One region of the Ectothiorhodospira sp. BSL-9 genome, then DNA from elsewhere that is predicted to be linked to it. Evidence: predicted binding sites of a transcription regulator. Region 1 holds the regulator's gene; each other region holds the start of a gene.
What was found. The regulator FliA, encoded in region 1, starts transcription of late flagellar genes. The targets are predictions, from matches to a motif close to GCTAAAGTTNNNNNNNNNNCNGCCGATA.
Positions count from the first base shown of each region.

Region 2: the regulator FliA is predicted to act here: its motif matches at 3,930-3,957, upstream of ECTOBSL9_RS16160 (chemotaxis protein).
Region 3: the regulator FliA is predicted to act here: its motif matches at 4,345-4,372, upstream of ECTOBSL9_RS07045 (YjfB family protein).

Region 1 covers NZ_CP011994.1:2,450,039-2,460,144, reverse strand. The annotation lists gene ECTOBSL9_RS11455 (flagellar motor protein) at 1-199, opposite strand, end outside; gene ECTOBSL9_RS11450 (chemotaxis response regulator protein-glutamate methylesterase) at 204-1,325, opposite strand; gene ECTOBSL9_RS11445 (chemotaxis protein CheA) at 1,389-3,509, opposite strand; gene ECTOBSL9_RS11440 (protein phosphatase CheZ) at 3,617-4,402, opposite strand; gene ECTOBSL9_RS11435 (chemotaxis response regulator CheY) at 4,412-4,792, opposite strand; gene ECTOBSL9_RS11430 (RNA polymerase sigma factor FliA) at 4,895-5,617, opposite strand; gene ECTOBSL9_RS11425 (MinD/ParA family protein) at 5,629-6,519, opposite strand; gene flhF (flagellar biosynthesis protein FlhF) at 6,503-8,041, opposite strand; gene flhA (flagellar biosynthesis protein FlhA) at 8,109-10,106, opposite strand, start outside.
Region 2 covers NZ_CP011994.1:3,527,581-3,537,686, forward strand. The annotation lists gene flgE (flagellar hook protein FlgE) at 1-231, opposite strand, end outside; gene ECTOBSL9_RS16140 (flagellar hook assembly protein FlgD) at 274-951, opposite strand; gene flgC (flagellar basal body rod protein FlgC) at 965-1,387, opposite strand; gene flgB (flagellar basal body rod protein FlgB) at 1,404-1,805, opposite strand; gene ECTOBSL9_RS16155 (protein-glutamate O-methyltransferase CheR) at 1,991-2,824, opposite strand; gene ECTOBSL9_RS16160 (chemotaxis protein) at 2,950-3,879, opposite strand; gene flgA (flagellar basal body P-ring formation chaperone FlgA) at 4,187-4,825, shown strand; gene flgM (flagellar biosynthesis anti-sigma factor FlgM) at 4,916-5,227, shown strand; gene ECTOBSL9_RS16175 (flagella synthesis protein FlgN) at 5,232-5,714, shown strand; gene ECTOBSL9_RS16180 (flagellar brake protein) at 5,835-6,584, shown strand; gene ECTOBSL9_RS16185 (response regulator) at 6,600-9,401, opposite strand; gene ECTOBSL9_RS16190 (IS66 family transposase) at 9,436-10,106, opposite strand, start outside.
Region 3 covers NZ_CP011994.1:1,493,041-1,503,146, forward strand. The annotation lists gene aroB (3-dehydroquinate synthase) at 1-629, opposite strand, end outside; gene aroK (shikimate kinase AroK) at 677-1,270, opposite strand; gene ECTOBSL9_RS17665 (hypothetical protein) at 1,317-1,445, opposite strand; gene ECTOBSL9_RS07030 (metal ABC transporter solute-binding protein, Zn/Mn family) at 1,679-2,584, shown strand; gene ECTOBSL9_RS07035 (metal ABC transporter ATP-binding protein) at 2,577-3,377, shown strand; gene ECTOBSL9_RS07040 (metal ABC transporter permease) at 3,377-4,315, shown strand; gene ECTOBSL9_RS07045 (YjfB family protein) at 4,435-4,632, shown strand; gene pilV (type IV pilus modification protein PilV) at 4,834-5,295, shown strand; gene ECTOBSL9_RS07055 (PilW family protein) at 5,292-5,858, shown strand; gene ECTOBSL9_RS07060 (HD-GYP domain-containing protein) at 5,979-7,271, shown strand; gene ECTOBSL9_RS07065 (ISAs1 family transposase) at 7,282-8,403, opposite strand; gene ECTOBSL9_RS07070 (YicC/YloC family endoribonuclease) at 8,565-9,431, shown strand; gene ECTOBSL9_RS07075 (DUF2835 domain-containing protein) at 9,438-9,665, shown strand; gene ECTOBSL9_RS07080 (Hsp20/alpha crystallin family protein) at 9,765-10,106, shown strand, end outside.

The DNA of each region.
Region 1 (10,106 bases):
ACACCCAAGGCAGGATGCGAAAGGCGCGCATGAATACCGCAGGACGGGTCTGCACCAGGGCCGCCGCAATCGTGCCCAGGATCACGATGACGAATGCTGCTCCGTTCCACAGCGCCGCAATACCACTGCCCTTGGCAATGGTGCCGCCGAACACCGCCACCAAAGCCAGAGTCACACCAATGAGACTGAGGATATCCATGATATCAACAGGCCTCCGCCAACAACTTGCCGATCTGGGGCAAGGGCAATATCCGATCCGCCAACCCGGCCTCGGCAATGGCCGCGGGCATGCCATAGACCACACAGGTGGCCTCGTCCTGCGCCCAGACAGTGGAACCACACCGCTTGAGCAACCGGGCACCCTCGCGACCATCCGCACCCATACCCGTCATCACGATGACCAGTGCATCGCCACGGAAGCAGGCGGCGGCGGAGTTGAAGGTGACATCCACGCAGGGCCGATAATGCTGATCGGCCGCACTCTCGGTGATGCGCACCCGCGACTGCCCGCCGCGACACTCCACCTGCATCTGTTGCCCCCCGGGAGCCAGCAGGGCAAGGCCAGGCTGCAGCGCGTCACCATCCTCGGCCTCCTTGACCCGGATATTGCAAAGCTGATCCAGACGCTGTGCGAAGGCCGGCGTAAAACTGGCGGGCATATGCTGGACCAGCAACAAAGGGAGTGGGAAATGGGCCGGCAGGGCGGCAAGAACCTTTTGCAAGGCCAGGGGCCCGCCCGTTGATGTACCAATCAACACCACCTTGAAATCCCGCAGAACCGGGGGCGCCCGATCGCCGCTTCCCCGAGACGCACGGGGCGCAGTTGCCGCGGGGGGCTGAGCGATCGGTCGTCCCGTCGCCGGAGGGGCTGACTTGGGGGCGGGCGCCGTGGCACGTGCGCCGTTATCGCGCCCTGACCTGACGGCTCCGCGGCGACCGATGGTACGCACCCGACGACAAAGAACATCACGGGCTTCCTGCTGATCCCGGGCGATATCCTCGAAACGCTTGGGCAGAAAATCGACGGCACCCGCTTCCAGTGCATCCAGGGTGGCCTTGGCCCCCTCGAAGGTGAGCGATGAGAACATGAGGATGGCCGTGGGCTGACGCGCCATGATACGGCGCACCGCCGTGATCCCGTCCATCACGGGCATTTCGATATCCATGGTCACCACATCGGGCTTGAGCGCAATCACCTGATCAATGGCTTCCTGGCCATTGCTGGCCGTACCCACCACCTCAAGGGAGGGATCCGCATTCAGGATATCCACGATGCGACGCCGGAAGAACCCGGAATCATCCACCACCAGAACGCGAACCGCCATTCACCGCCTCCGTTATCCATGAGCCCATCCGACGGGCCACGATGCTACAGAAGAATCCGACGCTCACAAGCGCCGGGCATAACTTTTCAACAAACCGGGCACATCCAGGATCAGGGCGATGCCCCCATCACCGGTAATGGTGGCCCCGGCCAGCCCGGGTACCCCGTGCAGGACATTGCCCAAAGGCTTGATCACCACCTCTTCCTGACCAATCAGGCTGTCCACCACGAACCCCACCCGCTGGTTGCCGGCAAACACCACCACCACATGTCCCACACCTTCCCCGGCAGGCGCGTCGCCGGATACCAGCCAGCGCCGCAGGTAGTAAAGCGGCAAGGAACGGTTACGTACCATGATGACTTCCTGATCATCCACCCGGTTGGTACGCGACAGATCCAGATCAAAGATCTCGCTGACATTGGCCAGCGGCAATGCGAAACGCTGTTTGCCCAGCACCACCATCAGCGTGGGCATGATGGCCAGGGTCAGCGGAAGACGAATACTGAGCGTGCTGCCCTGCCCCGGCGCCGAGGTGATTTCCACGCGACCGTTGAGTTGGGCAATGCGCGTCTTGACCACATCCATGCCCACGCCGCGGCCCGAGACGTCGGAGATTTCCGTCTTGGTGGAAAAACCGGCCCGGAAGATCAGGTTGAAGGCGTCATGATCCGTCAGCCGGGCGGCCGCGTCCTCATCCATCATACCCTTCTCGACGGCCTTGGCCCGCAACACGTCGGGATCCATTCCCTTGCCGTCGTCGGAGATGGTCAGCAGGATATGGTCACCTTCCTGGTTGGCGGAGAGCACCACCCGGCCGGCCCGCGCCTTGCCCGCCGCCTGGCGTTCCTCGGGAGATTCGATACCATGGTCCACCGCATTGCGCACCAGGTGCACCAGCGGGTCGGCCAGGGCCTCCACCAGATTCTTGTCCAGGTCGGTATCCTCTCCCTCCAGCTCCAGATTGATCTCTTTCTTGAGGGTGCGCGCCAGATCACGGACCACCCTGGGAAAACGGCCAAAGACCTTCTTGATGGGCTGCATCCGGGTTTTCATGACTGCGGCCTGCAGATCCGCAGTGACCACATCCAGGTTGGTGACGGCCTTGGAGACCTGCTCATCCTTCATGCGTGAGCGCAGCGTGGCCAGTCGGTTACGCACCAGGACCAGTTCACCCACCAGGTTCATGATGTCATCCAGGCGCTTGGTATCCACCCGCACCGAGGTCTCTGCCGGTGATGCCTTGGCCTGCGCGGGTGCAGCCGCCTCCGGGGGGGCAGCTTCCGCGGCCGAGGCCGGCCTGGCAGCCGGCGACGGGGCTGGGGCTGGGGCTGCCTGGGATTTTTCCTTGACGGGCTGGCCGCCGGTCGGCTTCTGAGGCTGGGGGGCCTGACCCTTGCCATGCAACTGATCCAGCAGATTCTCGAATTCGTCCTCGGAGATCAGTTCATTCTGGCCGCTGCCGGGCGCTGGCGCAGTGGAAGGCCCACCTGCCGCCGCCCCCTTACCTTGAAGCTCGTCCAGCAACTGCTCGAATTCTGCATCCGTGATCTCATCACTTCCTTGCTGGGCCGTCTCTGCGGCTGATGCCACGGGTGATGCGCCCGCGCCGGCCCCGGGCTGTCCATTGTCCTTGCCCTCCTGCATGGCATCCAGCAGCGCCTCGAATTCTTCGTCAGTGATATCCCCGTCAGCTGTTCCCGCCGGTGGCATGGGGGCAGAAGGTGCCGGGGCTGGCTCGGCAGGCACAGCAGGCGCCGCCGCAGGAGGGGGTGACAGGTGTGCGGGTTCTTCTCCCTCGGGGTAAGTGAGAGGCTCCAGGGCCGCCAACAGATGATCAGGCGCAGGCTCGGGCTCCTGGCCGGCACGCAATTCATCGAACATCCGGTTGAGCACATCCAGCACCTGAAGGATGATGTCCATCAGGTTGCTGTCGGCACGACGCTGACCCTGGCGCAACAGGTTGAAGACGTCCTCGGCGCGGTGACAGATCTTGACCAGGTTTTCCAGATTGAGGAACCCGGCGCCCCCCTTGATGGTATGGAAACTCCGGAAGACGGAGTTCAGCAGGTCCTTGTCGTCAGGCGTTCGCTCCAACTGCACCAACTGCTCACCGAGGGCATCCAGGATCTCACTGGCCTCAATGAGGAAGTCGTTCAGGATTTCGTCGTCGGTGTCCAGAGTCATGCCTTGTTCTCGCGCGTCGTGCGGATGCCCTTCTCACTCCCAGGTTGGCGGCCAACTCAGGGAATTCTGAAATGGGCATACGCCCGGAGGTGGGCCCTTGGACCCGATCAGAAACCCAGGCTGGAGAGCAGATCGTCCACATCGTCCTGCCCGCTGACCACTTCCCCCTTGTCGGAGGTCCCGGAGACTGCGGGACCCGTGCCGGCGCTGGCAGGGCCGGCATCCTTGCGTGGATCAGCCGCGTTCTTGTCGGTCTCGGGTTTGGTCAGTCGCTGCCCCGATACCCTCACCAGCCCCACCAGGTTGTCTTCCAGATCCTGAACCAGGGTCATGACCCGGCGAATCACCTGACCGGTCAGGTCCTGAAAGTCCTGGGCCATCAAGACTTCGGACAGACCCTTGCGCAGCTTGTCCGCATCCCGCTCCGTATCCGCGAGAAAGTCGCTCAATTGCTGGCTCACCTGCCTGAACTCCTCGAGAGACATCTCGCGCTGGCGAAACCGCGTCCACTCCGCACCCAGTTCCCCGGCGCGAGTGGCCAGCGACTCCGCCACGGGCAGATTCTCCTCCACCGCGTTGAGCGTGCGATGGGCAGCCTGCTCCGTCATGGCCACCACGTAGTTAAGACGTTCCTTGGCATCAGGGATGTCCTGATGAGTGAGTTCGGACAGGCGTGTATCAAGGCGGAAACTATTGAGCGCCTCGTGCAGGTCGCGGGTGAGTTTGCCCAGTTCCTGGAACAGCATGCTCTCGTGCATGCGGCCCAGTTCCTCGATCAGGTGGCCCGCCTTGTCTTCCTGGCCGGCCTCCATCATCTGGACCAGTTCCCGGGCCCGCTCCAGTTGCTCCTTCCTGAAAAGGGCCTCTTTGTCGCTGTCTTGACTCTTATCCATGGGCAATGATCAACCGTTTTGCTCGAGACGTTCGAAGATCCTGTCGATCTTTTCCCGCAGGGTTTCCGCCGTGAACGGCTTGACGATGTAGCCGTTCACGCCCGCCTGAGCCGCCTCGACGATCTGTTCGCGCTTGGCTTCTGCCGTCACCATCAGCACGGGCATATCCTTGATGCGGGGGTCTGCCCTCACTGCGCGAAGCAGATCGATGCCGGGCATGATGGGCATGTTCCAGTCGGTGACCAGAAAATCGAAGTTACCATTTTGCAGCATGGGTAACGCCGTATGTCCGTCATCCGCCTCGGAGGTGTTGTTGTACCCAAGATCCCGCAGCAAGTTCTTGATGATGCGCCGCATTGTGGAAAAGTCATCCACAATGAGGATCTTCATATTCTTATCCACAAAAACCTCCAGTGATGCGCAAATCGTTAGCCGCGCGCTGGCCGCGCGGAATTGATACGTGTTCCAGACTCCAGCAACCTCGGGGATCTCTCAGACCCGAACCCCATCCCCCACCCAGTCGCCCATGCGCGCCTTGAGTCGCATCAGCGCCTGGCCATGGAGTTGACAGACCCGGGATTCACTCACCCCCAGCACCTGACCAATCTCCCGCAGGTTCAATTCCTCGTCATAATACAGGGACAGCACGAGTCTTTCCCGTTCCGGCAACTCGCCGATGTTCTCCACCAGCGCCTTCTTGAAATCGGTTCGCGTCAGATCCATCAGCGGATCCGGCCCATCGGAGGTCAGCAGGTTTTCTGCCGAGGAATCGTCATCCCCCAGATCATCGAAACCCAGCACCCGGCTTGAGACCGCATCACGGAGCATGTCCTGATAGGTGGTCATATCCACGCCGAGCGCCTCGGCGATCTCGGCTGCCGAGGCCTCCCGCCCTTCCCGATTCTCGATCTGGCGGATCACTTCACTGATCTGCCGTGAGTGACGATGCACGGAACGGGGCGTCCAGTCACTGCGACGCACCTCATCCAGCATGGCCCCGCGGATGCGGATACCCGCATAGGTTTCGAAACTCGCCCCCTGGGACGGATCGTAATGACGGGCAGCCTCCAGCAGGCCGATGATGCCCGACTGAATCAGATCATCGACCTGCACATTGGCTGGCAGGCGCGCCAGCAGGTGGTAAGCAATGCGCTTGACGAGGGCGACATGCTCATCCACCAGGGTATTGGAATCCAACTGTTGGCTGGCATACATGGCGAGACCGCTTATGGTGCTGGCTCCAGATCACTCTGATCGCTATTGATCAGACGTTCCACAAAAAATTCGATGCCGCCCCGGGCCCCTCGGGGCATGGGCCATTGTTCTATACGCGAGGGCAAGGCCGCAAAGGACCGGGCCGCCGGCGAAGAGGGAAAGGCCTCCACCACGGACTGACGACGCTGCACGGCCTTGCGAAGATAGTCGTCGTAGGGAATCGACCCCACATAGTCGAGCGTGACGTCGTCAAGAAAACGGTCACACACGGCGACCAGCTTGCGGAACAGGCTCCGCCCCTCGTCTTCCTGCTCGTTGCGCACCATGTTGGCCAGAATGCGGAACCGCATGACGCCGTGGTCCCGATACAGGACCTTGATCAGTGCATAGGCATCCGTGATGGAGGCTGGTTCGTCACAGACCACCACCAACACCTCATGGGCCGCCCGGCAGAAACTGGTCACGCTGTCATGCAGACCTGCCGCAGTGTCCACCACCAACACGTCCAGGGGGTGAGTGAGTTCGCTGAAGGCGCGAATGATGCCCACATGCTGGGCGTGCCCCAGGTCCGCCATATCGGCGATGCCAGAGGCCGCCGGGACAATCAGCATCCCGTTGGGGCCCTCCACCACCACCTCATCCAGGCTGCACTGCCCTTCCAGCACATGGGACAGATTCCTCTTGGGTTGCAGCCCCAGGAGAAGATCCACGTTCGCCAGACCCAGGTCAGCGTCCATGAGCATGACGTGCTTGCCCGTCCGCGCCATCGCGGCACACAGGTTGACTGACACATTGGTCTTGCCCACCCCCCCCTTGCCGCTGGAAACGGCAATCACCCGAACCGGCCGGGGCTTGTCCCGGCGCCCCGATGCGCTGCTTTGATTCTCACTGGGTGAAGGCATGAGTAAACCTGGTGCTGAGATCGTTGACACTGTCAGGACGCGAGGTCACAGGCGCGGTCTGCGCCCGGAACCTGGAACGAGGTCGTTGCTCGGAAAATCTCCCCGGGGCTTCAAGCGCCGCCGCCGCCATCTGAACCAACCGCGGGGCACTGGCGGCCAGCAGGTCCTCGGGGATCCTCTGGCCTGCGCTGATGAAATTGAGCGGCAGCCTGGATGAGATCAGAGCAGACAGCACCTCACCCAGGCTGGCGGCTTCATCCACCTTGGTCAGGATGCAACCCTGGGGTTGCAAATGACTGAACCCGCTCAGGGTCTCATCCACCACGCCCTTTTGCACATTGGCGGCCATCACCAGCATCACGCGGGCGGCAGATGCCGAGGTGACCTGAGCCAGCTCATCGAGCATGCCCTTGTCACGCTGATTGGTTCCGGTGGTATCGATCAGCACAAGCCTTTTGGACTTCACCCGCCTAAGCATATCCTTGAGTTGCTGCTCTGTCTGCGCCAGATGGACGGTGACCCCAAGTAACTGACCGATGGTCTGCAACTGACGATGAGCGCCCAGGCGATAGACATCGGTGGTGATGATGGCGATGGATTCCTGCCCGTGCCGCAGGCTGGCCAGCGCCGCCAGTTTGGCCAGCGTTGTGGTTTTACCCACGCCACTGGGGCCCACAAAGGCGATGATACCATTGTGGTCCAGCAGGTCATCGTCCGCGATGGGCAGCAAGCCCGCCAACTGGCGCAGGGCCTCGGACCACCCTTCCACCGGCTCGAACCGGCCGGCAGCCGGAGTCTTGTCCAGTTCCACGGCACTGGCCACTGTCCTGGCCACTTCGTGGTCCACCCCCATGGAGGCCAGGCGCTGGGCAATGGCCGCACGCCAGGGCTCGGAACGGGCAAACTCCTGATCCATCAATACCGAGAGCTGCTCCTGCAACAACCCACGCAGTCCCTGAATTTCCTTGCGCATGGCCTTGAAGGCAGCATCCTCGGGGTCACTCTGGGTGGCTGCCCTGGCCCTGACCTGCCCTGTCTCGGGCTTCTTGCGTGAGGGGGTTTGCTTCTGCCTGGCCGGTGGCTCCATCAGGGGGGTCATCATCGCGCTCAGGGGGTCATCCTCCGACGACGCACTCGCGTTCCCGGAGGCGTCCCTTTGAGTCACTCTGGATGGGGTGGCTTCCTGAGGCAGGCGCGCCCAGGAATCCCCTGCCCCGCGACGTAATGGCATCCGCTCCTGGCCTTTTGACTTCGCATCCACACCCAGCGATAGCAGATCATCCTCGAGCCCGTCCTCCTGCGGCGGGGAGTCAGATGCGCGGTTAGCACGCGGCGCATCTCCATGGTCCGCCTGATCCGCCATTTCCGTTACCAGGTCCTCGTCGTAATCGATGGCGGCGATCAGCTCGATCCCTCCGTCCACGCTGCGACTTGAGAGGATCACCGCATCCGGACCCTGGCTGTCACGCACCTGACGAATCGCCTGGCGCATGTCGGGTGCAAAATAGCGTTTAATCTTCATGTCGATACCCGTTATCCGTTTCGCCCCGACCCCGGCACATTGCCCAGGCCGGCCTGTATTTCACCTGTCAGGTCTCTTCCCGTCCCACGGTGGCCACCACACGGATCTGCTTGTTATCCGGTATTTCGGTGTAGGCCAGCACGTTCAACCCCCTTACAGCACTGCGTAACCAGCGGGCCATCCAGGGCCGGATATCGGGCGAGACCACCAGGACGGAGGGTTCTCCGGACATTTCCTGGCGTTGGGAGGCCTCGGCGATGGAGCGTTGCAGGCGTTCGGCCAGCCCCGGCTCGATGCCCAACCCCGCTCCCGAGGCCCCTTGTGAAGACTTTTGCAAAATCTGTTCCAACGAAGGGTCAATGGCCAGCAAAGGCAATTCCGTGGCCGTTCCGATGATGTTCTGCACGATGGATCGGGACAGAGACACCCGCACCGCCGCCGTCAGAACGTCGGGATCCTGACTGCGCGGCCCATGCTCCGCCAAGGTTTCGGCGATGGTGCGCATGTCGCGAATGGGGATCTGTTCCGCCAGCAGGTTCTGCATCACCTTGAGCACCACGCCCAGGTTCAGGGTCTTGGGCACCAGATTCTCCACCAGCTTGGGTGAATGCTTGCCCAGGGTATCCAGCAGGTGCTGCACCTCCTCATGACCCAGCAGCTCATGCGCATGATCCCGGAGAATCTGCGACAGATGGGTCGCCACCACCGTGCCGGCGTCCACCACGGTGTACCCCAGGCCCTGGGCCTCCTCCCGCTGAGCCGGATCGATCCAAAGGGCATCCAGACCAAAGGTGGGATCCTTGGTGGGTGTGCCCTTGACCTCGCCGAAGACCTGCCCTGGATTGATGGCCATCTCCCGGTCGGTGAACACCTCCCCCTCACCCACCGTCACCCCCATCAGGGTGATGCGATAGTGATTGGGGCCCAGGTCCAGGTTGTCGCGGATGTGCACCGGCTGGATGAGGAACCCCAGTTCCTGGGACAGCTTGCGCCGCACACCCTTGATGCGGCCCATGAGCTGCCCTCCCTGGGAGCGATCCACCAGGGGAATGAGGCGATAGCCCACCTCCAGCCCGACCAGATCCACAGGTGGTACGTCATCCCAGGTGAGCTCCTTCATCTCCGGGCTTGGAGGCGGAGCGTCCGCCTCCATTTCCTCCGCTTCGGCCACCTCCAGCGCCTTGCGCCGCTGCATCATGAAGTAGCCGCTGGTGGCCATCAGCGTGGCCAGGCTCAGGAAAACCATGTTGGGCATGCCAGGGACCATCCCCAGGGCGCCCACGATGCCTGCCGCGACGAACAGGGCCCGGGGGGCACCGAACAACTGGCTGAGCACCTGCTGACCCATGTCCTGGGAGGTGGATACACGGGTGACGATGATCGCCGTGGCGGAGGACAGCAGCAGTGACGGAATCTGCGCCACCAGACCATCACCGATGGTGAGCAGGATGTAGTTGGTGGCAGCATCACCCACGCTCATCCCATGCTGCAGGGTGCCAATCACCAGCCCCCCGATGATATTGATGAACAGGATCAGGATGCCGGCGATGGCATCGCCCCGCACGAACTTGCTGGCACCATCCATGGAACCATAGAAATCTGCTTCCTGAGACACCTCGTCACGCCGCCGACGAGCCTCATCCTGGGAGATGAGCCCGGAATTGAGATCGGCATCGATGGCCATCTGCTTGCCCGGCATGGCATCCAGTGTGAAGCGGGCGCTCACCTCCGAGACGCGCCCCGCGCCCTTGGTCACCACCACGAAGTTGATGATCACCAGGATGGCAAAGACCACCAGACCCACCGCGTAATTGCCGCCGACCACGAAGTCACCGAAGGCGCCGATCACGTTGCCAGCGGCATCGGTACCGGTATGCCCCTCCAGCAGGATCACCCGGGTCGACGCCACGTTCAGGGCCAGGCGCAGCAGGGTCGCCACCAGCAGCACGGTGGGAAAAACCGCAAATTCCAGCGGCCTGGGCGTGTACACGGCCACCAGGATCACCACCAGTGACAGGGCGATATTGAAGGTGAACAGCAAATCCAGCGCCAACGGCGGCAGCGG
Region 2 (10,106 bases), 1.1 Mb from region 1:
AGTAAACTCCAGATCGCCCTGATTGAACTGCTGGGACACATCCGCCAGGCTCACGCCACTGCCGGTGGCCAGCCTGGACACCCCGGTGTATGACAGGGCGAACACATCGGCAAACTCCGCCCGGGAGCCCTTGAAGCCCGCAGTGGATGAGTTGGAAATGTTGTGCCCGGTCACCTCCAGATCTTTGGAGGCCGCGTTGATTCCGGTGAGTCCTATGTTGAAAGACGGCATGATCTAACCCTCAAGTTGTTTGTGCTTCACTGGGCGCTGGCCCTAGCCGATGCGTCGTACCTGGGAGAAATCCATCTCCCCGAACCCCTCGATCTGCAGCTTGATGCCGCCGTTTCTCTGATCCGTGCGCACACTCTCCACCCGTGCGTTCAACAGCAATTCAGGCTGCTCACTGCTGCCATCCCGCACCGCATTGGCACGAAATTCATACACACCCGGCGGTGCCCGCTCTCCCTGGTCCGTCATGCCATCCCAATGGAATGACTGCATGCCCGAGGCCTGAGCCCCCATGGGTATACGCCTGACCAGCGCCCCGGCCGCATCATAGATTCCCACGGTCACATTCTCGGCAGAGGACTTGAGGTCCAGCGCGCCACGCACGCCCCCCTCGTGACCCATTGCTGCCATATCCACCGGCACCAGCACCTCACGATCCACCAGACTCGCCGCCTGCAGGGTCTGGGACGACTGAACCGACTTGGCGATGCTCTCGAAAGACTTCTGCAACTCACCGATGCCATTCACCGTGCCGAACTGGGCGATCTGCCCCAGAAAGTCACCGTTTTCCATGGGTTCGAAGGGGTCCTGATTCTGCAACTGGGTGATCATGAGCTTGAAGAACTCCTCTTGCCCCAGCTCGTCACGCTTGCCCGTGTTAGCCTTGCTGGAGTTTGTCGACGCCAGCCCCAGGCCCTCCAGCATGTTCAGATCAACGCTCATGGCTCATACCTCCTCAGCCCTGCCCCAACTGCAGCGTGCGCAATAGCAACTGCTTGGTGGTGTTCATCACTTCCACGTTGTTCTCGTAACTGCGCGAGGCCGAGATCATGTTGGCCATTTCATCCACCATGTTCACGTTGGGCATGAACACATACCCATCCTCGTTGGCCTGGGGATGGTGAGGTTCATACTTCACCCGCGCCGGCGCATCGCTCTCGACGATGTCCATCACGCGAACAGGCATGGTGGAGTTATTGCCGGGATTGAGTTGATCCATCACCGTCTGGAACACCGGCTGCTTGGAGCGGTAGGCCCCTTCCTCGGTGGTGCTGGCCACCTGGGCGTTGGCCATGTTGCTGGCAATGGTGTTGAGCCTCACGGACTGGGCACTCAGCGCCGAGCCGGATACATCAAAGACCTTGAACATGTTGCTCATGATTCAATCCTCCGGCCTACTCGCCGCCCCGGAAGGCGTTGCGCAGACCCACAAACTTGTCACTGAGAAAATCCAGGCTCGCCTGGTATTGAACAGCGTTCTCGGCAAAGGCTGCCTGCTCCAGCTGCGGATCCACCGTATTGCCGTCCAGAGATGGTTGATTGGGTACCCGATACATGGCCTCCCCCACGCCGCCCGCACCACCTGTTGCGTCCAGGTGAGCCGCATGGGTGCGACTCATGGACAACTGGTCCGGTTGGTGCTGTTGCTTGAGCACCTGCCGGAAGTCCAGATCGCGGGCCTTGTAGTTGGGGGTGTCGGCGTTGGCAATATTGGAGGCGAGCAGTTCCATGCGCCTGGAACGCACCTGCAGCGCTTCGCCATGAATACCCAAGGCATTGTCAAATGAGAGCGGCATGATCTTCGACCTCAAGAAAATCTCTTGGCAGTCGAAATGCAAACAGCGTGCCATACGATAAATTCTCGTAGTTTCAGGCACTTGGAGGGAGGGATAAACCAGAAAGAAAGGGCAATCCGGCAACAACCCGCCGTTGGGGGCCGTTGCGCGGTGAGCAGAGTCGGAAGTTTGACGCTGCGGGGAGGTTACTTCTTCAGGCGATACACCACACCGGGGTTGCAGCGCACCATCTCGAAGGCGTCGGAATAATTGGCCATGGATTCCGAGGCCCCCAGGAACAAGTAGCCGCCCGGGTTGAGTATCTGGGAGATGCGCTTGAGGATAGTGCGCTTGGACTCCAGGGAGAAGTAGATCAGCACGTTACGGCAGAAGACGATATCGAACCGACCCATGGTGCTGTAGTTGTCCAGGAGATTGAACTCCCGGTAGCTGACACGGGCCTTGATGTCCGGCTTCACTTCCCAGCGATCGCCTTTTTGAATGAAGAACCGGTTGCGCCGATCCAGCGACAGCCCCCGGGCCACGGCCAGGGAGTCGTAGCTGGCTTCCTTGGCCTCGCGCAGCACGGCACCGGAGATATCCGTACCCAGGACCTGCACGTCCCGCAGGCTACCGGGCCGCGACTGCAGGTACTCGCTGGTGGTCATGCTGATGGAATACGGCTCCTGCCCCGAGGAACAGGCGGCACACCAGATGCGCACCGTGGAGCTCGGGGATTTTTTCGCCAATTCCGGGTAGATCTGGTTTTTCAGGATCTCGAAGGGGAAGACATCACGAAACCAGTAGGTTTCGTTGGTGGTCATGGCCTCGATCACCCGCTCACGCAAGCCCGAGCGCCCGCCCCGCTTGAGGAGCTTGAGCAATTCACTGACCGAGGAGACCGAGAACTCCTTCATCAGCCGGGACAACCGGCTGGTCACCAGATAGTGCTTGTTATCTCCCAGTACAAGTCCGCAGGACCGCTCAAGAAAGATCTTGAAGTCCTCGTAATCCTGGGGTTCGATCGGGCCCGATGACAATGTGCTGCTGCTTCCCGGTTAGTGTATTGAGACTGCGCCCGGCATGGAGCCGGAAGGCGCAGTATACCCGCAAACGTGCTCCCCGGGCGGCAACGGTTTGCCGCCCGTGGCCTCCCGCTGCCCCGTCACTCGCCGACCTCTTCGGGCTGCAGGTGACCGAGCACGGCCTCGGCCAACTCGTCGGGGCTGAACTTGGGCAGAAATCGATTGGCCCCCGCCTGGCGCACCATGGCCTCGTTGAAGGTGCCACTCAGGGAAGAATGTAACAACACGTACAGTCCCGACAACTCCGGTGACTGACGGATCTCCGACGATAAGGTATACCCGTCCATGACGGGCATCTCGATATCCGAGATCACCATGCCGATCTGCTCATCGATGGGGCCCTCCTTCGCCATGTCCTTGAGCTTGTCGAGGGCCTGCTGACCATCATTGGCCACGATGGCCTCAACACCGATCTGGGCAAGGGCGCGCACGATCTGCTTGCGGGCCACCGAGGAATCGTCGGCCACCAGGGCGCGGCGCACCCGCCCGCCCTCGCGGATGGTACGGGACAGGGCTTCGTCCACATCCCTGGACGGACCGGTCACCATCTCCAGGACCTTTTCCACGTCGATGATTTCCACCAGGCGGTCTTCCACCTGGGTGACAGCCGTCAAAAAGCTGTCCTTGTGAGTGCCCCGCGGCGGCGGGCGGATCTGATCCCAGTTGAGATTGATGATGCGATCCACCGAGGCCACCAGCAGGCCCTGCACCGAGCGGTTGAACTCGGTGAGGATGACAAAGGCCTTCTGCTCGTGTTCCGGCGCTGCCATGCCGATGGCGTGGGCCAGGTCCACCACCGAGACGGTCTGTCCTCGCAGGGTGGCCACGCCGCGCACCACCGAATGGGCGCTGGGCATGCGATTAAGGGGCGGGCAGGCGATCACCTCGCGCACCTTGAAGACATTGATGGCGAACATCTGTCGCGTGCCCAGGGAGAACAGCAACAGCTCAAGGCGGTTCTGCCCCACCATTTGGGTACGCCGATTGACACCATCCATCAAGTCGCTCATGGGCCCCTCCTGCGGAACACCCGGGGATAAACATGGCCAGTCGACCGGGTTATCGGCGGCTTGGGACAATCCTTGATACCTGATCTGGCACCGGGATTGCATCCCCTTAACACCAATAGCCCCCGGCGCCGGAATCCCGGCAACGATTGCGCGGACCACGATTATGAACCAACTTGTACACACCTGTCTCATACCCCGAGCTCATGGCCCCCGCTCCGTTCATCAACGCCGCGGGTGGAGAAGGTCCGTCCTGTCGTGCCTGGCCCTGTGCGCGCTGGCGCTGCCGCCCACAGCCCTGAGCTCGGAGGTGGAGCCCCATGGCAATATCCTCAAGGCAGCCCGGGAGTTTCTCACCGAGCAGGCCCGCCAGCATCACGGCGACTCCCTTGAGGTGCGCGTGGTCCCGGGACGGCTGGACCCGCGACTCCGCCTGCGGGCCTGCGGCAGCCCCCTGGAAGCCCAGCTTCCGCCCGGGGGGCGCATGGTGGGCAGCACCACCGTGGGCGTGCGCTGCCCCGGTCCCGCGCCCTGGAGCCTGTATGTACCGATGCAGGTCAACCTGCGTGGCGAAGTCGTGGTTCTTGACCGTTCCCTGCCCCGCGGCACTGTACTATCCTCCGGTGACATCAGACTGGAGCATCGGGAACTCAACAGCTTGCATAGCGGCTACCTGGTGGACCCGGAGGGTGCCCAGGACATGGTGCTCAGACGCGCCCTGAGCGGTGGCACGGTGCTCACACCCCACATGGTGGAGCCGCAACGCCTTGTGCATCGTGGTGAGCGAGTCACCCTGATCTCGGAAAATTCGGTGGTCACCGTGCGCATGGCCGGCGAGGCCATGGCGGACGGCTCCTACGGAGACCGGGTACGGGTCCGCAACCTGTCATCCAAGCGTGTCGTCGAGGGCCGGGTACTGTCTGCCGGGGTGGTGGGTGTTAATATGTGACACCCGACACATAATACGGGTTAAAGAATTCCCAGGACGAGCCGATAAAAGGACTATGAGAGGCGATGTCTGTATGTGCGAGGAATGGATATGTCCATCGAAATCAAGAATCTAAGCCAGCCGCAGGCGCGGGGTGCCGGTGATAGCCGCGGCACGTCCGAAAGCGCCCGCGGCGGTAAGGGGGCTGGTCAAGCCCCGAGCCCGGCCGATAACACGGCCGACAAGATCACCCTCACCGGGGCCGCAAGACGCCTCAGTGACCTGGAGCAGACTGCGGCTTCCCAGCCACAGGTGGATGAGAAGCGCGTGGCTGAACTGCGCCAGGCCATCCAGGACGGCAGCTACCAGGTGAATGCGCAGGCCGTGGCAGAAGGGCTCATAAAGTCGGAAACCCTGTTCTGATCCCATGAACCACACCCCCTTCCCAGAGCACCTGGACCAGATACTCAGTCAGTCCGTGCGTGAGGCCACCAGCCTGGAATCGGCCTTGCAGCGTGAGGGCGCAGCCCTGGCGTCTCGCGACCTGGATGAGCTGAATGCCGCCGTGGCTGACAAGCAAACCCGTGTACAGGCACTGGAAGCATTGACCCGCCAACAAACGGAGTTGCTGCAGCGGGGAGGCTATGAAACCAATGCCCACGGCATGGACTGTGTGCTGCGCGACTGGGACGAAGAAGGCGTGCTGCGTCCCGTCTGGGATCGCCTGGTGGAAGTCATGTCCCATTGTCATCGCCTGAATCAGGTCAATGGCGGCGTGGTGGAAACCAGCCGACGCCGTGTGGACCAGGCGCTGCACATCCTGCGCGGGGAAGAAACCCGCACCGAACTCTACGACACCCGCGGTCGCGCCTTCTCGGCAAGTTCATCCCGCCCGATCACCAAAGCCTGATCCCGCGCACCACCCGGCGGTGATTCCCGACCGCCATGTATCCCACGCTGTGCTAACCTTATATTGACGGGTTAAGTCAAACCCGCAGGCACACCTGCCCGCATGGGAGGAACAAGCGCCATGGCACAGATGCAGACACTGGCCCGCCAAACGCCGGCCAGAGAAGTGGGACAGCCGATGATGACCCCGGACGATATCCTGGCACAACTGAGGGATCTGGAAGCACGCCATGCTCCGCTCAGCGTGCGACTGGGCAATGAACAGGACTTCTTCAACAGCCGCTTACTGCGTATGGATCCTTCCCATGGATGGTTGTTCCTGGAGGAACTCAAGCCCTACCAGGGCCACCTGCGGGTCGCACCCGGGCAACCCATGCATGTGTACGCCGTCTTCGGTGACATGGGCGCTCATTTCTGCACCGAGGTGATGCACACCGGCGAGCATGATGGCGTGGCCTTCTATGTTCTGGGACTTCCGGAGAAAATGGACTCGGAACAAAAACGCACCCATTTCCGAACCCCCGTGGAACATTCCCTGGGTACCAGAGTGACGCTCACCAACCGTGACGGACGCCAGTTCACCGGTCGGCTGGTGGACGTATCCCTGGGCGGGCTGAGCGCCCATTTCGACCTGGACACCCCCATCAGCGCCCCGGAACTGCTTGACGTCAAAGGTCTGCAACTCCCTGGCATCCCCCCCATCGATTGCGGGCTTCAGGTACGGTTCGCCAGGGACGACAAGGACAAGGGACTGCGACTGGTGGGGGGGCGATTCTTCGACCTGACCCCGGAGGACGAGCGGCATCTGCTGCGGACCCTGCTGGTACTGGAGCGGGAGGAAACGCAGCATCATCGCAGGCATGATGACTGAAGACCTCTGCGGATCTCAGACCTCCGTGAGATCCGCCCCGCGGGCCTTCATGAACGATTCCACCACTCGTATGAAAACCGCCATATCCAGGGGCTTGGTGAGGTACTGATCAAACCCGGCCTCCTGGCCTCGCTCGATATCCCTTTCGGTGGCGTTGGCGGTCAGGGCGATCACCGGGATCTCAGCGGTCTGGGGCTCCTGGCGCAAGCGCTGCAGCACATCATAACCATTCATCCCCGGCATATTGATATCCAGGATGATCAGATCCGGTCGGTGGGCTCTGGCCAACTCCAGACCCAGACCACCCGAGGGGGCATTGAGCACCTGCACGCCAACACGCTGGCGCAGCACATGCTCCACCAATCGCAGATTGGCAGGGTTGTCGTCCACATGCAGCACCGTGAAACGACGATCCTGACCAGCGACGGCGGCTGACGAGTGCAACGGGCCGAGCTCATCCCCACCCTCCTGAGCCGCAGTCTCACCGGCCTTGAGCTCGAACCAGAAGCAACTGCCCTGCTCCAGCCCTTCCATGCCGATCACTCCCCCCATGAGTTCCATCAAGCGCTGGCTGATGGCCAGGCCGATACCGGTGCCTTCAATGGATTCGTCGCCGTCCTCATGGAGCCGGGCAAAGGGTTGAAACAGGGAGCCCCGAAGGGATTCGGGTACACCGCGCCCCGTATCACGCACGCGCACGAGCACGGTTTCGGCACGCGCCTGGGCATCCAGCCACACCTCGCCATGGGGGCGGTTGTACTTGATGGCATTGGATATCAGATTGATCAGCACCTGCTTGAGCCGGGTGCGATCCGCCATCAGAACCTGATCCACCTGCCCCACGTGGATGGTGATGCCCTTATCCTGGGCCAGTGGCCTCAACAGTGTCAGACAATCCCTGACCACATCCGACAGGGGCACGGCCTCGATGGACATCTCGATCCGGCCGGACTCGACCCGGGCCAGATCCAGCACCTCGTTGATCAGATCCAGCAGATGACGCCCACCGCGCAGGATCTCCCTCACGCTCTCCTGCTGACCCTCATCCAGTGACGGGTCGGCCTCCAGCAACTGGGAAAACCCAAGCACCGCGTTCATGGGCGTGCGCAGCTCATGACTCATGCGCGACAGGAATTCCGATTTGGCCTGGTTGGCCCGATCCGCCTGCTCCTTGGCCTCCTGCCATCGACTCATGGCCAGGTGACGCCCCTCTTCGGCACTCAGGGCCGCCGCCAGGATCCCGAGGATTCGTTCGTCCTCATCGTTAGGCTGCATATGACCGGTGGATACCACGCAGAGACTCCCCACCACCTGATCCTGACAGCGGACCGCATGGCCCATGTAGGACTTGATCCCGTAGCGTTTCACATAGGGGTCACGCTCAGCGTAGGGCGTCTGCGTCAGGTCCCCGGTGACGTAATTCTTCCCGAGGGTGCCGTTGATCACGTCATGGCAAACATGCCCCTCGGGTGCATCGCTCAGGGGCATGTCCTCGGGGGTTCGCCAACGTCCCAGGGAAAAGAGTCGACCGTCCTTCAACCGATGGTACAGCGCGGCCTCACTCTCCAGGAGTTCGCCGCAGACCTGGGTGATTCGCGTGACATTCTCCTGATAGTCGGGCCCCAGGCTGGCCAGGCATTCATTCAGGCGAATCAGTCGGCGCTCCATCCGCTTGCGTCGCTCCACATCCCTGACGACCCCCACCGCGTACCAGCCATCCGTCATCTGCAGCGAAGACAGGGACAGTTCTCCGGCCAAACGGCTGCCATCACGACACTGGGCAGAAACTTCCACGATCCGATCGACAGCGTCTCCGGTCCCTGTCTGAGCAAAGTGGTCCATGGCATGGTTCACTGCCGGGGTCGGGCCTCCCGGCATCACCATCTGGTGCAGATCACGCCCCAGGGCTTCATCCCTGCGATAACCGAACAAGCGCTCGGCAGATTTATTCCAGAAGACCACCTGGCCACGAGGGTCCATCATGACGATGGCATCCTGGGCCACATCCGTGATGGCAGTGAGCATCACCTGACTCTTCTTCAGTTCGCCGGAGCGTTCCTTGACCTGCCGCTCCACTGACAAATGCCGAACCCTCAGCAGCATGACCAGCATCGTCGCCAGCACTGTGAAAAGCATCCCCAGCCCACCCACTCCCCAGGTCCGGTCGCCGGCAAGACCCTGGTTCTGGCTCAAGGGCGGAAGCACCAGAGGGCTCGACACCGGTGCCTGCACCCCATGCATGGCCTGGGAGTGCAGGGTTGCAAGGCGCACAAATTCCATCTGTTGCTCGCGCTGATCCAGTTGCTGGGCCACGCTCACCCCCAGCCCGGTCAGCAACAAACCGCTGACCAGCACAAAAGCAGCCTCCAGATAAGGGGCTGCCGGTCGAACGACCCCGCTTCGGCCACGCCGCGTGACGATGGCCACACCCAGGCCAAACACCACCAACAGGCCCAGTCCCGCCAAAAGGGCGGGGCGGCTGCCACGGTGGATCTGTGACCACCACAAGGTATCCGGGGCGTCCAGCCCAACCACCATCAGCAACTGACCCGTCTGCGGATGCACCACAGGCGCCAGGCTGGATACGAACTGGCCGTATTCGTCAGTATAGGGCTGCGTGGTCGTGGCCTGCAGGGACTGAAGAACCCAGCCCAGTTCATCAGGCGGGGACTCATAGCGAGTGCCCGGCGGACTGGCCAATGGGTCGTCCGGGTGAAAGCTTTCCGGGCCGAAGAACCACTCTCCATCGCGTGGCGCAACCGTCCAGAGCTCGCCACCCCCATGGCGCTCGGCCAGCGCCCGCAATTGCACCCGCATGGTAAGTGTCCGGTAGGGCACGTATACCCAACCCTCACTCCCCGCTGTCATTCTCCCCGCAGGCCTGGGTGGGCGGTTCCCAGTGATAGGGCAGCAGTTCGTGGAGGCGATTGGCGGGATGATCCTGGATGCGCTCAAGCACATCGATCAGGTAGTGACGCGGGTTCACCCCGTTCTGCTTGCAGGTTTCCAGGAGGGTGAGCAGGATGGCCAGGGCGTGGCCACCATTCTCGGAGCCGGTGAAGTTCCAGTTCTTGCGACTCACGCACACCCCGCGCAGGGCGCGTTCGCCGCGGTTGTTGTCGGGCTCCAGGCGGCCATCCTCAGTGAAGCGCATCAGGGCCTGCCAGTGGTTGAGGACATAACCGATCGCCTTGGCGAAGTCTCCCCGGGGCGGCAGGCTGGGCAGGATGCGATCCAGCAGGCGACGCAAGCGCTTGAGGATGGGCACCGTGCGGCGCTGGCGGGCCTCGCGGATCTGCTCGGGGTCCGTGATCCCCTGTTCGCGCAGGCGCGACTCCACCTGGTAGATCGCCGTGATCAGCTTCATCACCAGATGCACCCGGCCGCGTTTTTTGTGTTTGCGGGCGATCTTTTCGAACGGGCGCCTCGCATGGGCCCAGCAGGCACACCAGATCAGCGCCTCCTGGATCCGCTCGGCGTTCAGGTAGCCCGCATAGGCATCGGCTTGCAGATATCCCTGGT
Region 3 (10,106 bases), 960 kb from region 1:
GCCAGCAGGCGGGGCAGGTGTTCCTCCTGCCAGGCGAAGAATTCCGCATCGTCGATCAGGCCGTACTTGATCACCTCGGCCAGGCCGGCGCTGAGTTCCCGGTCGGGCAGGGTGTTGAGGGTGTCGGTGTCGATGACCACCAGCCGGGGCTGATGAAAGGCACCGATCATGTTCTTGCCCAGCGCATGATTCACGCCGGTCTTGCCGCCCACGGAGGAGTCCACCTGGGAGAGCAGGGTGGTGGGCACCTGGATGAAGTCCACGCCGCGCAGGTAGGTGGCGGCGGCAAAACCGGTGATGTCTCCGATCACCCCGCCTCCCAGGGCGATGAGCATGGCGCTACGGTCCAGGCGTCGCTCCAGCAGGAAGGTGTAGATGCGGTTGAGGGTGTCGACGTTCTTGTGCTGCTCGCCATCGGGCAGTATCAGGGCCTCTACGGGGCCGTCGTGCAAGGACGCCAGGGTCTGCTTGAGGGTGTCCAGATAGAGTGGGGCGACGGTCTCGTTGGTTACGATGACCGCGCGGCGCCCCTTCAGCAGGGCCTCGAAGTGCCCCGGCTCTTTCAACAGCCCCCGGCCGATGTGGATCGGGTAGCTGCGTTCGGCAAGATCAACGGTGAGGGTGTCCATGCCCGGATGATACTAAGGTGGGCATCGTGAAAGCCACCGTGACGGCATTACTCCGGGGCGGAGACGGCCGTGCGGGGGCGGGCCTTGTGCGGGCTGGGCGCGCGACTTCTGAAGCGTCGGGCCACGGTGCGCACGGTGCCGCGTAGATGTTCCCGATCCGTGTCCACCACCAGGTGGGCGATCTCCCGGTATAGCGGGTCGCGAATCCTGAGCAGTTCCTCAAGCCGGGCGCGGGGGTTTTCCGTTTGCAGCAGCGGGCGGTTGCGATCCCGGGCGGTGCGGCGCAGTTGCACTGCCACCGAAGTGCGCAGATAGACCACCAGGCCACAGCGTTTCAGGCATTCCCGGTTTTCCGGGCGCATCACCACACCGCCACCGGTGGCCAGGACGATGCCCTCGCGAGTGCACAGGTCGGCGATCACTGCCGTCTCCCGCTGACGAAAGCCATCCTCACCTTCATATTCAAAGATGGTGGGGATATCCACGCCCGTACGACGCTCGATCTCCCGATCGCTGTCCACAAAGGGCAGGTGCAGGTGGCTGGCCAGATGCCGGCCCACAGTGGACTTGCCGGCCCCCATGGGGCCGATCAGGACGATGTTGTATTTTTCTGGCAGCGGGGGGCGTCTGGGTGACTTCATGGCGTGCAGTCGCCCGGCCCATCAGTGGGCCGGGCGCTCGGGATGCTTACTTCTGGAAGGTCACCATGATGACCTGAGCGGCGATGATGACGCCGATGATCACGTACAGGGTTACCATGAAGGGTACACCCAGCTGCAGGGAGGCCACGGTCTGGCCTGCGAGTTCTTCTGACATAGTTCCACCTCCTGAGTAGTTTTGGGTCGGGCGCTGGCAAAGGGCCGTCTCTGCGGCTTTCACTCACCCAGCGCGCGTGTGGGTCATGAATTCCCATCAAGAGAGTGGATCATTGGCGCTCCGGAGGCAACCCCACCCGACATTCCCTGCGTTTCTCGACTCCTGGGGCTGGAAATCTCCAGGATTCCAGACTAGGATTAGATTAAGATTAATTCTCATTTAAGGGTGATGTCATGAGAAGCCTCCGCAGAGTCGTGTTGTGTGTGCTGTTTCTGGTGGCGGCGCCGCTTGGCGCCCATGAGCCCCCTCGCGTGGTGACCACCTTCTCGGTCCTGGGCGACCTGGTCCAGAGGGTGGCCGGTGACGACGCCCAGGTGAAGGTGCTCACACCCGTGGGCGCAGAGGTGCATGACTGGGAGCTCACGCCCGATAACTTCAAGGCCCTGGAGCGAGCTGATCTTGTGTTGTACAACGGCTACATGCTGGAGCAGTGGATGGGGCAGGTGCGCGCCACAGCGCGGCGCGACGTGCCGTTGGTGGCCGTGGCCGAGCAGGCCGGGGTGGAAACCCATCCCATCGTCACCGGTGATTTCGAGGGGGACCCCGACCCCCATCTGTGGATGGACCCCCGCAAGGCCGCCGCCTACGGTCATGCCATTGCCCGGGCCCTGGGGGACGTCCATCCCGGGCGGGCCGAGGCCTTTGCCAACCGTGCCCAGGCCCTGGAGTCGGAGCTTGAGGTCCTCCACGAAGAGATCCTTGAGGCCCTTGCCCTCATCCCCGAGGACCAGCGCCTGCTGATCACCAGCGAGGCGGCGTTCATCTACTTCGCCCACGCATATGATCTGCGTCATGATGGCGTCTGGGGCACCAACGCCGAGACCGAGGGCTCCCCGCGGCAGATCATGCGTATCGTGGATCTGGTGCGTGAACGGGCGCCCGGGGCTGTCTTCTGGGAGAGCACCATCTCGGATCGTCACGTGCGCAGTGTGGCCGAGGACACCGGCGTGACCGTGGCCGGTCCCCTGTACGTGGACTCCCTTGGACAGCCTGGCAGCGGCGCCGAGGATTATTTCGCCATGATGCGCCATAACAAGATGCTGCTCAGGGAGCACCTGGGAGGTCGTCAGGATGAGTGAGGTGACGCACCCATCGCTGCCCGCGGTGGAAGTCCAGCACGTGTATGCGGCCTACGATGGACAGGCGGTGCTGGAGGATGTGCACATCGACCTGCCAGCCGGTGAATGGACGGCCATTATCGGCCCCAATGGCGCGGGCAAGTCGACGCTGTTTCGCATCCTGCTGGGGGTGATGAAGGCGCACCGCGGGCGTGTGCGGGTGCTTGGGCAGGCGCCGGCCACCCAGCGCCGCGCCGGGGTGATGGCCTACATGGCCCAGCAGGAGGCGGTGGAATGGGACTTTCCCATCTCCGTCAAGGATACGGTGCTCACGGGCCGCTATGGTCACATGCGTGGCGATGCCTTCTGGAGGCGCATCGTGCCGCCCCGCTGGTGCGACCCCCGGCACTGGGTGGTGGTACGTCAGGCCCTGGAGGCCGTCGACATGCTGGATTATGCCGACCGGCCCATCGGCGCGCTCTCGGGCGGTCAGAAGAAGCGGGTGCTGCTGGCCCGGGCCCTGGCCCAGGAGGCCAGGGTGTTGCTACTGGACGAGCCCCTGGCCGGGGTGGATACCGCCAGCGAGCGCCTCATCATGGAGGTGCTGGATGGTGAACGCCGTTCGGGGCGCACCGTGATCATGGTCACCCACGACATGGACAGCGCCCGCCGCTACGCCGACCAGGTGCTGCTGCTCAATCGCCAGGTGGTGGGCATGGGCGCCCCCGAACGCATGCTGGTGGATGAGATGCTGGCCCGCACCGCAGCGGCGGGGTGGGTGCGGGGCCATGAGCCCCTGGTGGAGGCATCGTGATGGCATGGTTCGAATCCCTGGGCATGGCCCTGATCGACGCATTGATCGCCGGGCTGATGCTGATCGTGGGCCTGTTTCCCGAGGCCGTCTCGGCACCCTTTGACTACGCCTTCATGCAGCGGGCCCTGCTCACCTCCATCCTGGTGGGGGCCATTTGCGGGTTGTTGTCCTGCTTCGTGGTGCTCAAGCGCTGGTCGTTGCTGGGGGATGCCATCTCCCATGCGGTGCTGCCGGGGGTGGCCATCGCCTATCTGCTGGGCTGGCCCTTCTTCATTGGCGCCTTCCTGGCCGGCGCTGTCTCGGCCCTGGGCATTGGCGCCCTGGAGCGGCACACACGCATCAAGTCCGATGCGGCCATGGGCCTGATGTTCACCTTCGCCTTCGCCCTGGGTGTGGTGATTATCGGTAAGATCGCTACCAATACCCACTTGATGCACATCCTTTTCGGGAATGTGCTGGGTGTTCAGTATCCGGCCCTGATGCTCACCCTGTTCTCCGGTCTGGTGGCCCTGATGGCCGTGTGGATCTTCTATCGATCCCTGGTGCTTTACACCTTCGACCCCATGCAGGCCCAGGCCCTGGGGTTCAATACCAGCGTGGTGCATTACGGGCTGATCCTGCTGCTCACCCTCACCATCGTTGCCAGTCTGGAGACGGTGGGCATCATCCTGGTGGTGGCCATGCTCATCACACCGGGGGCCACCGCCCATCTGCTCACCGACCGCCTGACCACAATGATGCTGCTGTCGGTGGGTACCGGTGTGCTCTCGGCGGTGCTGGGGCTGTATCTCTCCTTCCAGTTTGACGTGGCCTCCGGCGGTGCCATCGTGCTGGTGGCCACCGCGCTGTTCGCCGTGGCCCTGCTGGCAGCACCCCGCCACGGCCTGGTGGGTCGCTGGTGGCGCCGGCGTCGAGGGGCGACAGCAATGGCGCCCTGAGGGCTGGTGAAGAAATTTCTGTCCGGTGCCCTCAAGTCGGCTCTGCCCCGGCCGCTAGCAAGAGGGAGATCCCTCCAAAGGGACTCGACATTCACGTATCAGATGTATCGGAGGTCCCCATGGACGTCAGCGCCATTGCCAGTCTTGGCACCCAAATGAGTCAGCAGCAGACCGCCCTGGAGGTGAGCACGGCCGTGACCAAGAAGGCCATCGACGCCGAGGCACAAGCCGCCGCCAACCTGGTGGACGCCATGCCCGACCCCAACGCCCAGGCCCTGCCAGCCAATCTGGGCAACAACATCAATGTAACGGCCTGACGGGCCCCGAAGGCGCAGCCCCCTAATGGGAACGGCCTCTTCGGGGTCGATTCACTGAGCCCCTCGCCCCTTTGGGGAGAGGGGTTGGGGTGAGGGGCGGCTGCTAGGACTTGATGCCCTCGCCCGGTTGGCCTAGTCTGCCCCTGTTCAGGCCCGACTCGGTCCACAAGGAAACGGATATCGTCACAGGAGGTGACACCCATGCCCACCCATTCAACCACCCGCCCCCTGCGTCCCCCCTCGGCACCCCGCCGCCATCGCGGCTTCACCCTCATCGAGGCCCTGGTGGCCCTGCTGGTGCTCTCCATCGGTCTGCTTGGCCTGGCGGCGCTGCAACTGTTCTCCCTGCAAAGCGCTCACTCCGCCTATCAGCGCACCGTGGCCAGCATCATGGCCATGGATGCGGGCGAACGCCTGTGGCTGGCGGCCGCCTCGGGCAATCCGGGGCCGGCATCCGTGCAGGGGGCATGGCGTGTCCACTGGCAACATGATCCGGATGCCCCGCAGCGCGTGGGCCTGCCCGAGGCTGGCGATAGCGCGCTGGACTGCGGTGCCTCGGGTTGCACCGTGCGCATCCAGTGGGTGGATGGGCGATTCGATGACGAGGATGGCAGGCCGGTGTTCGAATATGCATTGCAACCGCCAGCGGTATCGCTGCCATGAGCGCGGCCCCGGTTGCAGTGAGGCCACAGCATCGGGTGCGGGGCTTTTCCCTGGTGGAGCTGATGGTTGCCATGGTGATCGGGCTGATCCTGATGGCGGGTGTGGTGCAGGTTTTCCTCGCCAATCACACCGCCTATCGTGAGGCCCAGCGCTTTGCCCAGCTTCAGGAGACCATGGCGTTCGCCGTGGACTATCTGGCTCGTGATATCCGTGGCGCCGAGAGCATCAGTCTCAATGGTGATGAGCTGGCAGTGGTGCGTGATAGGCGCATCGACTGGTGTGGGGCGCCTCCGGGGGTACATGCGGTGAGCTATTTCATCCAGGATGATGCCCTGCGCTGCCGGCATGGGTCACTCCACAACCATGAGCTGCTGCGCGGTTTCCGCCCCGGGTCCACCCTGGTGGCTCACCCCTTGCCGGACGCGCAGGCCCCGGTTGCCGTGCGGCTTGGGCTCACGCTGCAAAGCGGGGCAGGGCAGGGGGTGCCGCTGCGGGATCATTATCTGGAATTTCACGTGGCTATGAGAAACCGGATATTGGCCCTGGGCCAGCCGCCGTCATGAGGGAAGGCCCCGGTGGGTGCGTTCAGGGGGTGTGCCACCGGGAATTGATCTTTGCCGTGCCAAAATCACTCGCGGGTGTGAGACACTTGCCCTGACCAGCCAGGCTTGGGAGATCTGCGGGTGGCAGTGATCAAATGGACCATTGAGGTGGGGGCGGTGCGCAAAGGGATGTACGTCTGCGAACTGGATCGCCCCTGGGAGGGTACCCCGTTTCCACTCCAGGGATTCATGGTGGAAACCGACGACCAGATCCAGTTTCTCAGGGACCATTGCACTACCGTGGCGGTGGATCGGGATAAGACCCCGGATGACCTGCTCAGGCGCGTGCCCCCTTCCGGACCATTGACTCCTTCTGCCGCCAGCCGCGTTCGCAAGCCGGAGCACGATGCCCCGCCCCCAGACACGCTTTACCAGATCGCAGATCAGATGGTGCATGCCCGTTCGGTGTGGCGGGATGCTCAGGATTACATCACCGAGGTGATGAATGATGTCCGCCTGGGCAGCTCCGTGGGCACCCTGCAGGCGCGCCAGTTAGTCAGGCGGCTGGCAGGGCAGGTGGTGGAAAGTCCGAATGCCCTGCTATGGCTCACCACTCTGCGCGAGCGCGACCATTACACATGCCAGCACAGCGTCAATGTCTGCATCCTGTCCCTGAGCTTCGGGCGTTTTTTGGGGATGGGGGGTGAGGAGTTGGAGACCCTGGGGCTGGGCGCTCTGCTGCATGATATGGGCAAGATGCGTGTTCCGCTGGAGATCCTCAACTGCCCTCGCCGACTGACTGCCGAAGAGTTTGAGCAGATGAAGGCCCACCCCGTCCTGGGTTATACCCTGCTCAAGCGCGACAAGACACTGCCCGAAAACGTGCTGCAGACCGCTCTATGCCATCACGAGCGCATGAGCGGTCAAGGCTATCCCAATGGCCACAAGGGCGATGCCATCCCGGCCCATGCCCGTCTGGTGGCGGTGGTGGACGTCTATGACGCCATCAGCAGCAAACGGGTCTACCACGATGGCAAGAGTCCGCAGGAGGCCCTCGACATCATCTTTCGTATGCGCGGCAACGAGCTGGATGCGGAGTTGGTAGAGGCGTTCATCCGCTGTGTGGGCATCTACCCGGTGGGCAGTCTGGTGGAGTTGACCACCGGCCAGGTGGGGGTCGTCGTGGGTTTCAATACCCGTCATCGCCTCCGGCCCACGGTGATGCTGCTGCTGGACGCAGAGCACACACCGATGCCGGCCCCGAGCCTGCTCAATCTGGCCAGTTCTGCCTGGGTGTCGGGCTCCACCGCGCCGGCCATACGCGCGGTGCTGGAGCCTGGAAGTTACGGTATCGATCCGCACCAGGTCGTCAATCAGGTTACTCAGAGTTCCATTGGGGGAAAAAGGCCTGGCCCGCAGGGCAATCGCACATAAAGACTGATTCTCATTTGAGGCCGAGCAAGTGAGCACGGTACTCGTCAGATGTTGCCGCGATGATCCGCTTGGTCTTGAGGCTGCCCTTGCGAGGCAAGGGATCCAGACGGATCAGATTCAACGTCAAGCGCTTGAGGATGGCCAGGTTATGCCCAGCGTGGGCCGTACGGGCCCTCATCTGATCATCCGCAAACGTGACGTCCAGGCACCAGTGCACCTGGTTCTCGACGCACCAGTGCTGGCGGATCGTTCGTGCCAAGACCGGCGCATCGGGGGGCAAACTGCTGATATAGCACCGGCGCTCCTGGGTCGCCTTGCCGTTCACCTCGCGCGAGGCTTCGATCACGGCAAAGCTCTTCATGTCAGGCCAGCGTCCCGGATTGGGTAAGCACGCCAGGGCATCAAACACATAGCAGCGGCGTGTTTCCTGCCGTCCATGGCCCTTGTCGATGTCTTCGCTGACCTGATGGGGCGTCTTGTCGGTCGGGGCTGACTGAAACAGGGCGAAGAAGTCATCCATGGCCTCCCATAACTGAGGCTGGTTCCGTTTGACGGCCAGGACATAGTCCGCCTGCTGGTCGCGTATGGCCTGCGCGATCGAAGGCTGCGTGCCCATCGCATCGATCGTCACAATGCAGCCTTCCAAGGCCAGCGTCGCCAGTAGGTCGGGGATCGCCGTCTTCTCGTTGGATTTGGTGGCTGTGGCGTGCTGCCCCAGGATGACGCCGGCGTCAGCAGCAAAGGCGCTGACCAGATGGAGCGGTGCCTCACCGGTCTTCGCCGATCGGCGGCTCGTCTTGCCGTCCAGCGCCACGACCTGAGGCGAAAGCCCGGGTAGCACCTCGGCTACCCAGCGCCGGAAGGCGGCTTCGAACTGCTGAGTGTCGATCAGGCCGAAGAGGCGAGCAAAGGTGTCATGCGAGGGGATGCCGTTGGGCAAGTTCACGTACTGCCGGAGCCAGGCCTCTTTCTCCTGAGCCCATAGCGCGATTTCTTCAAAGGTGTCGGCACCGACCAAAACGCCGCAGACGGCGGTGGTCAGGACATCAGGCAGCGGATGCTCGACCCGGCGAGGATCTCGCGGGTCCGTGACACAGGTAAAGATATCGAAAAGCGAGGGGAGCTGGGACATCAGGGCGAACCTCAAATGCTCCAGCTATAGCGCTTCAGGCTGCATTCAGCAAATGCGATTCATTCCGGGTCTACGATTGCCCTGGCCTGGCCCGGGGGGCAGTCACGCAATGTGTGGTTAACCGCTACAATCACGTCTCCAGTCATTGATCGGGAGATCCCATGTTATTCAGCATGACCGGCTTCGCACGATGCGAATCTTCGGGCGAATACGGTTCGCTTGTCTGGGAATTGCGCAGCGTCAACCATCGTTATCTTGAGATCTCTCCGCGGCTGCCAGAGGAACTTCGTGGCCTGGAGGGCAAGGTGCGCGAACGCATCCAGGCCCGGCTGGGGCGTGGCAAGGTGGAGTGCAACCTGCGGTTTCGTCGCGGCGCGGCCGACCAGGACAGCATCGAGCTCAACGACGAACTGGCCAAGGAGGTGATCAGCACGGTCGTGCGCGTGGAACACTGGATGATGAACGCGGCGCGCATGACGGCCATGGACATCCTGCGCTGGCCTGGTGTGGTGATCGAGCCGGAGCAGGATCTGCAACCGGTCATGACGGCCACCCTGGACTTGCTGGATGAGGCCCTGACCACCCTGGTGGAGAACCGGGGCCGCGAGGGGGCCCACATCAAGGCGCTGCTCCAGGCCCGCTGCGACGCCATTGCCGAGCAGGTGGCCCGGGTGCGCGAACGGCGACCCCGGGTGGTGGAGGCCCTGCGCGAACGGGTTCGCAGCCGTATTCAGGAACTGGGCACCGATCTTGATCCAGGCCGACTGGAGCAGGAACTGGCCCTGCAGGCCCAGAAGCTGGATGTGGCCGAGGAGCTGGACCGCCTGGAGGGTCATGTGAAGGAGATCCAGGCCGTTCTGGAGCGCCGCGAGCCGGTGGGTCGACGCCTGGATTTTCTCATGCAGGAACTCAACCGCGAGGCCAACACCCTGAGTTCCAAGTCCAACGACATGGAAACCACCCAGGCCGCCGTGGAGCTGAAGGTGCTCATCGAACAGATGCGCGAGCAGATCCAGAACCTGGAATAGGCCCCGGTGCACCGTTATCACTTCCGACTGGACATCCCCCGCGACGAATTCCTGCGCTACTACTCCGGGTCGGCGGCCTCCGTGGTGGCCTGGTCCCAGGAGGGTCGCACGGTTCGATTTCCGGCCTCAGCCCTGCGCCCGCACGTGACCCATGATGGCGTGCGCGGGCGGTTTCGCCTGACGGTGGACGACCAGTTCCGGCTGCAGTCCCTGGAGCGTATCGGTTCCGGATGAGCGGTCATGCACTCCCCTTGAAATCCTCTCCACGGCCCCTATATCGGATAGCGAAAGGCGAAGTTGCCTTGACTCACGAGACAAGTGGAGGTGATAGCCATGTTGACGACCCGTTATGAACCCTGGAGCCTGTTGAATCAGCTGTCCCGGGAACTGGATCGCCTGAACCCGGCCATGGCCGGTGGCGAAGAGGCCGCGGCCACCAGCGACTGGGTGCCGGCGGTGGATATCCGGGAGGAGAAGGACGCCTATGTGCTGCACGCGGACGTGCCCGGCGTGGACCCCAAGGACATTGAGGTCCATATGGAAAACGGCGTGCTGACCATTCGTGGTGAGCGCAAGGCCGAAAGCGCCGAAGAGCGTGAAGGGTACAAGCGCGTGGAACGCATCCGCGGCAGCTTCTATCGTCGCTTCTCCCTGCCCGACACGGCAGACGCCGAG